One region of the Xanthomonas indica genome, then DNA from elsewhere that is predicted to be linked to it. Evidence: predicted binding sites of a transcription regulator. Region 1 holds the regulator's gene; each other region holds the start of a gene.
What was found. The regulator FliA, encoded in region 1, starts transcription of late flagellar genes. The targets are predictions, from matches to a motif close to TAAAGTTTNNCNNNCNNNGGCCGATAA.
Positions count from the first base shown of each region.

Region 2: the regulator FliA is predicted to act here: its motif matches at 1,272-1,298, upstream of Q7W82_RS06605 (methyl-accepting chemotaxis protein).
Region 3: the regulator FliA is predicted to act here: its motif matches at 1,087-1,113, upstream of Q7W82_RS10310 (methyl-accepting chemotaxis protein).

Region 1 is NZ_CP131914.1:2,961,409-2,963,671, forward strand. Features, by position in the region: gene Q7W82_RS12790 (protein phosphatase CheZ) at 1-358, opposite strand, end outside; gene cheY (chemotaxis response regulator CheY) at 359-751, opposite strand; gene Q7W82_RS12800 (RNA polymerase sigma factor FliA) at 771-1,520, opposite strand; gene Q7W82_RS12805 (P-loop NTPase) at 1,517-2,263, opposite strand, start outside.
Region 2 is NZ_CP131914.1:1,545,846-1,548,108, forward strand. Features, by position in the region: gene Q7W82_RS06595 (M14 family metallocarboxypeptidase) at 1-224, shown strand, start outside; gene Q7W82_RS06600 (DUF3228 family protein) at 417-974, shown strand; gene Q7W82_RS06605 (methyl-accepting chemotaxis protein) at 1,489-2,263, shown strand, end outside.
Region 3 is NZ_CP131914.1:2,384,121-2,386,383, reverse strand. Features, by position in the region: gene Q7W82_RS10320 (GNAT family N-acetyltransferase) at 22-558, shown strand; gene Q7W82_RS10315 (non-heme iron oxygenase ferredoxin subunit) at 555-887, shown strand; gene Q7W82_RS10310 (methyl-accepting chemotaxis protein) at 1,238-2,263, shown strand, end outside.

The sequences.
Region 1 (2,263 bases):
GGATCTCGCTCTGGTCGCCGCTGAGGCCGCCGGCCGCCAGCTGGTTGGCCAGCGCACGGCATTCCTCGGCCAGGTCCAGGGTGCGGTGGCTGGCCTGTTCGGTCATCTCCACCACGTGGTCCAGGCGCGAGCAGGCATCGTCCAGCTCGCCGGCCTCGCTGGGCACCATCGGCAGTTCGCCGAGCGCCTGGCCCAGATCGCGCGCGAGCCGGCTCAGGCCCTGCATCATCGGCCGCGTGCGCCAGGCGGCGAGGGTGTCGATCTCCCTGCGCCAGCCGGCCTCGTCGCCGTTTTCCAGCGCGTCCAGCGCGCCTTGCAGGCGTTCGATCAGGGCAGTACGTTCGGCGGTGGCTTCCATTTAGGCAGTCGCCCCCAGGCGCTCGAAGATCTTGCCCAGCTTCTCCTGCAGCGTCTGCGCGGTGAACGGCTTGATGATGTAGCCGTTCACGCCGCACTGCGCGGCCTCGATGATCTGCTCGCGCTTGGCCTCGGCGGTGACCATCAGCACCGGCAGGTGCTTGAGCTTGTCGTCGGCGCGGATGTTGCGCAGCAGATCGATGCCGGTCATGCCCGGCATGTTCCAGTCGGTGACCACGAACTCGAACGGCGCCGAGCGCAGCGCGGCCAGGGCGCTGTTGCCGTCTTCGGCCTCGGCGGTATTGGTGAAGCCCAGATCGCCGAGCAGATTCTTGACGATGCGTCGCATCGTCGAGAAATCGTCCACGATCAAAATCCGCATGTTCTTGTTCACCACTGACTCCTAAGGGTTCCTATTCTTCGTCTTCCAGACCGGCATCGGCGACCTCGAACGCCTTCAGGCGTCCGCGCAACCGTACCGTGGCCTGGCCATGGATCTGACACACGCGCGACTCGCTGACCCCGAGCACCGCGCCGATTTCCTTGAGGTTCAATTCCTGCTCGTAGTACAGCGACAGCACCAACTGCTCGCGTTCGGGCAATTGCGCGATGGCCTTGCCCAGCTCGCGGCCGAATTCGCTGCGCTCGAGCATCTGCTGCGGATTGGGTCCGCCCTTGGCGATGGTATCCAGCTCGCCATGGTCCTCGATGCGCGACTCCAGGCTCAGCACCTGGCCGCGGGCGGCATCTTCCATCAAACGCAGGTATTCGGGAAGCGGCATCTCCATCGCCGCGGCCACTTCGTTGGCGGCGGCGGCGCGGCCGGTGCTCTGCTCGATCTTGCGGATCGCCGAGGCGGCATCGCGGGCGCGGCGGTGCACCGAGCGCGGCACCCAGTCGCCGCGGCGGATCTCGTCGATCATCGCGCCGCGGATGCGGATCGAGGCGTAGGTCTCGAACGAGGCGCCCTGTTCGGCGTCGTAGCTGCGCGAGGCCTCGATCAGGCCGATCATGCCGGCCTGGATCAGGTCGTCGATCTCCACGCTGGCCGGCAGCCGCGCCGCCAGGTGGTGGGCGATGCGCCGGACCAGGTCCGAGTGCTGGGCGATGTAGTCGTTGGCGCTGTTGCGCTGGACGGCGCGGTAGTGGGCGGCGGCGTTCATGCGGCCACCCCGCGCTGGATGATGCGTTCGACGAAGAACTCGACGTTGCCGCGCGGGGCGGTCGGCGCCTGCCAGCGCGCGGTGCGCCGGGCGATCTCCGAGATCGCCTGCGCCGACGGGCTGGACGGGTAGGCCTTGACCACCGGCTGCTGGCGCTGCACCGACAGGCGCAGCCAGTCGTCCTGCGGCACGCAGCCCAGGTAGTTCAGCGACACGTCGCCGAGGAACTTCTCGCAGACCCGGCTGAGCTTGTCGTACAGCAGGCGGCCCTCGTTGAGGTCGCGGACCATGTTGGCGACGATCTGCACCCGGTCCACGCCGCGCTCGCGCGAGAGGACCTTGATCAGGGCGTAGGCGTCGGTGATGGAGGCCGGCTCGTCGCAGACCACCACCACCGCGTCCTGCGCGGCCTGGCAGAAGGTCAGCACGCTGTCGGTGATGCCGGCGGCGGTGTCGACGATCATCACGTCCAGCTCGCGCTGCAGTTCGGAGAACACGTTGACCAGGCCCACGTGCTGGGCCGGCGGCAGCTCGGCCATGTAGCGGCGGCCGGAGGCGGCGGGCACCACCATCAGCCCGTTGGGCATGTCGATCAGCACCTCTTCCAGGGTGCAGCGCCCGGCGACCAGGTCGGCCACGGTGAACTTGGGGGTCAGCCCCAGCAGCACGTCGACGTTGGCCAGGCCGAGGTCGGCGTCCAGCAGCAGGGTGCGCTTGCCCATGTCGGCCAGCGCCATGGACAG
Region 2 (2,263 bases), 1.4 Mb from region 1:
CGGCCGACGCCGCGGGCACATTGATCGGCACGCCGCTGGCGGCGCCGGGGGTCATCAACTACCCGGTGAAGCGGCTGGGCCTGTGCGCGGGCATCACCGACGCGCGCTACACCACCACCACCGAGGTGTACCCGGACAGCGCCAGCGCCACGCCGCAGCAGTGCAACGCCGCGCAGGTGGCGGCGGTGCGCGCGGCGATCGACTACGCCCTGGCGCATCCGTAGGCGCAAGCCGGCTGCACGCTCCGTAGGGGCGGCTTCAGCCGCGACCGGCCTCCCCGGGAACGCCGGTCGCGGCTGAAGCCGCCCCTACGGGGTCGTTCGATGCCGAGGGTTGCCGGCGCGGTGACGGTGGCAGCGGTGGGCACGGTCCCGGCCGCGCGCTACGCTTGTCCGCCCTTGTTCGCCATGCACGCCATGTCCATCGTCCTCACGCCGTTCGCCCGCACCCGCCTGTTTCCGCGCGACGGCCGCCGCAACGCGATCCAGGACTGCACGCCGGAGCAGTTCGAGCAGCATCTCAACACGCACGCGCCGCTGCAGGTGCTGGACGGCTACGCGCCGTTCTGCAAGTTGCACGTGCATCGCAACTGGACCTCGACGCGCTGCCTGACCGTGCCGATCACCGACGCCAACCGGCGCCTGCTGCGCTCCGGCTACGAGGCACGCAGCCGCGAGGAACTGCCGGTGCTGGTGCGCTGGTTCGAAGGCGTCGAGCCGCCGGTGGCCGCCTATCTGCTGCCGATCCTCTACAGCCGCGAACAGCTCGCGCACGAGGGGGCGCCGATCGAGGCCGACTGGGGCGTGGTCGGTTGCCTGTATACCGCCGAGCCGCAGGAGATTCCGATGGCGCCGATCACCATGCTGCGCAATGCGCTGGGCGTAGAGGAGGGCGGCTCGGGCGTGGCGCTGGATCGCGACGCCTACCGGCGCAGCGTGGCGTTCTGGGAGCACAACGCCAACTGGCGGCCGTAAGCGCTATGCGCGCGCCATCTGCGCGCAGCGAGCCGGTTGTACGCATGCATCGATGAGTGCGCGACGGTGATGCTTGCGCCGGTCACAGCGCAGGTGTGATCGCCGCTTGCCTGCGGCGGCTCCATGCGCTGTTACGTCTGTGGTCCTGCGTCTTGTACCTTGCCGAAGTCGACAAGGCCGTGCTGCATCAGTGTGCATGCCTGTTCACTGGCGCACGCGCGCAAGAGTAAACAGCGCGCTATTGACCACTTTCACGGCGGAGCCATGTCCGTTCATCCGGTCCGCACGGGATGGGCATCAAGTTTGCGCACGGCAGGACGATAGCGAGAGGGTGGGCCACACGCAGCAGTGCCGGGAAGCGATTTCCGGCGGCGCGTCGTGGCCGGTGGGGAAGGCGTCCCGGGCAGCAGGTCATCGGCACGGACACGCGCGCTCGCGCCGTGCGCCGCGGCGGGCTGTGCTGCGCGGCGCGTTCTCCGCGACCGCATTCCCTCCCCCCGCCAAGGAAGTTGTCATGTCCACTCCGTCGCCGCATCGCCGTCGCGGCAGCGTCGCCAAACGCCTGATGCTGGGTACCGGCCTGCTCGCGCTGGCCTGTTTCGGCCTGACCGCGATGATCATCTACTGGCGCAGCAGCGATGCGTTGCTGTCGACCTCGCGCACCAGCATCGAGAACCTCGCGCAACTGGAAGCGCAGCGCGTGTCGCGCGAGATCGGCGTGGCCTTCGACGCCAGCGAGGCGCTGGCCAACAGCTTCCGCGTGCAGCACGGCGCCGGCGGCCTGTCGCGTACCACCGCCACCGCGGTGCTGCGCAGCCAGCTCGATGCGCATCCGCAGTGGCTGGGCATCAGCACCATGTGGGAGCCGGACGCGTTCGACGGCAACGACAAGGGCTTCGTCGGTGCCGAGGGCCACGACGCCACCGGCCGCTACATGACCTGGTGGTCGCGGCAGAACGGCACGCTGGTGCGCGAGGCGCTGCGCGACTACGAGAAGCCGGGCGACGGCGACTGGTACCTGCTGGCGCGCAACACGCACAAGCCGGTGGTGATCGAGCCGTACTACTACCCGGTGGCCGGCAAGGACACGCTGATGACCACGCTGGCCACGCCGATCCTGGAGAACGGCCGCTTCCTGGGCGTGGTCACCGTCGACTTCACCCTCGATACCCTGCAGCAGCGCATCGCCGCGCTGCGGCCGATGGGCGAGGGCCATGCCAGCCTGTTGTCGCCGTTGGGCATGGTGATGGCCAGCCGCGATCCGCAGCAGGTCGGCAAGACCCGCAACG
Region 3 (2,263 bases), 580 kb from region 1:
GCACGCCCTAAAATCGGCCCCATGCACACCCTCACCTTCCGCACCGCCACTGTCGACGATCTCGACGCCATCGCCGCCTTGGTCACCTCGGCCTATCGCGGCGACAGCAGCCGCGTCGGCTGGACCACCGAAGCCGACCTGCTCGACGGCAACCGCATCGACCGCGAGGTGCTGCGTGACGACATCCTGCGCCCGCGCAGCCTGGTGCTGCTGGCCGAGCGCGACGGCGTGCTGGTCGCCTGCGCGCACGTCGCCGACGAGGACGGCGCCGGCTATTTCGGCATGTTCTCGGTGCAGCCGCAGGCGCAAGGCGGCGGCCTGGGCAAGACCGTGCTGGCCGAGGCCGAGCGCATCGCCTGGCAGGAATGGCGCTTGCCGCTGATGCGGATGACGGTGATCGACCTGCGCGACGAACTCATCGCTTTCTACGAGCGCCGCGGCTATCGCCGTACCGGGATCAAGAAGCCGTTTCCGTACGGCGATGCACGCTTCGGCCTGCCCCGCCGCGACGACCTGCGCTTCGAGGTCCTGGAAAAGCCGCTGGGCGGTGCCGCATGAGCGAGACCTGGACCTTCGTCTGTGCGGACGGCGAACTGCTTCCGGGCGAAATGAAGACGGTGTGGGACGAAGTGACCGACACGCCGATCGTGGTGTTCAACTTCGACGGCCAGTTCTATGCGTTGGAAGACCGCTGCAGCCACGAAGACTACGAACTGTCGCCCGGCACCTTCGACGCCGCCGCCGGCAGCATCGAGTGCGTGCTGCACGGCGCCCGCTTCGACGTGCGCGATGGGCGCGCGCTGTGCGCGCCAGCCTACGGGCCGGTACCGAAATTTCCGGTGAAGTCCGAGCATGGCGGGCTGTGGACCCGCGACGACCGCGGCTGAGGCCGCGCACTTTCGTCGCGATCGGCGCTGGGCGTGCTGTCGAGGCGCGCGCTGAACCTCTCGTTTGCTTCACGCCACACCCAACGATCTCCCTCTTCCGACACTCCTAGCAGCGGACGCCAGCGGCCTCGCTGGCGCTGCCGCGTGCGCGCCAAGGACGCGACAACTGTGACGCAGAGGGCAACTCGACCGATTCGATTAAAGAACGCGGGCTCCACGCCGCTAAGGGGAGACGAAGTAGACGGATATGCAATTGCGTCACGATTACGTGAAATATTCGTTGCTTTTCGTATCAATCAAGTGCCGCGACCATCTCTGGTACTCCCATCCCCTCCTGCCAGGACCAGCGCATGACCGCTCTTCTGCATCGCTACAACGTCTCGCGACGCCTCTCCTTCTCCTTCGGCCTGCTCATCCTGCTGTCCTGCGGACTGGTGGTCGGCGGCCTGCTCACCCTCTCGCAGGCGCGCAGCCAGTTGGACACCGTGGCCCGTCGCACGGTCTCCACCATCGTCTATACCAACGAAATGCTCGATGCCAGTTCGGACATCGGCATCCAGTTGCGCAACATCGTGTTGCCGACCACCCAGGAAGAGAACATCGCCTTCGCCAAGATCATGGTGAAGGAATTGCGCCGTTATCGCGCATACAGCGCCAAACTGTTCGCCATCCCGGCGACCGGCCCGCGTGATCGCGCCTTGCGCGAGCAGATGAACCGGACCTACGCGCAGGCGACCGAGCTCAACCAGCAGGTGCTGGAGCTGGGGCTGACCTACAAGTCCGACGATGCGATGAAGGTGCTGCTGTACCAGGCGGCGCCGGCCACCCAGCGCTGGCGCGAGGCGATCGGCGGCTATGCGGTCTGGCAGCGCAACAACGGCGAGCAGGCCTATGCCACCGCCACCGCGGCGATGGAGCGCGGCCGCATCCTGCTGATCTCCGGCGGTCTGGCCGTGGTGCTGGTCAGCAGTCTGCTGGCGTGGATGATCACCCGCAGCCTGACCGTGCCGCTGGCCCGCGCCACCCGCGCGGCCGAAGCCATCGCCGAGGGCCGCCTGGACAACGACGTGGCCACCGATGCGCGCGACGAACCCGGCCGCCTGCTGCAGGCGATGGGGCGCATGCAGACCCAGTTGCAGCGCTTCTCCGGCGAAACCGCGCGGATGATCGAACTGCACGCCGACAAGGACATCAGCCACCGCATGCCGCAGGACTTCCCCGGCGTGTACGGCGAGCTGAGCAAGGGCATCAACACCATGATGTTCGAGCACCTCGATGCCATCGTCGATGCCATCGACGTACTCAACGAATACGCCAACGGCGACCTGCGCCGCGACGCGCGCCGCCTGCCTGGCAGCCGTGCGGTACTGCATGAA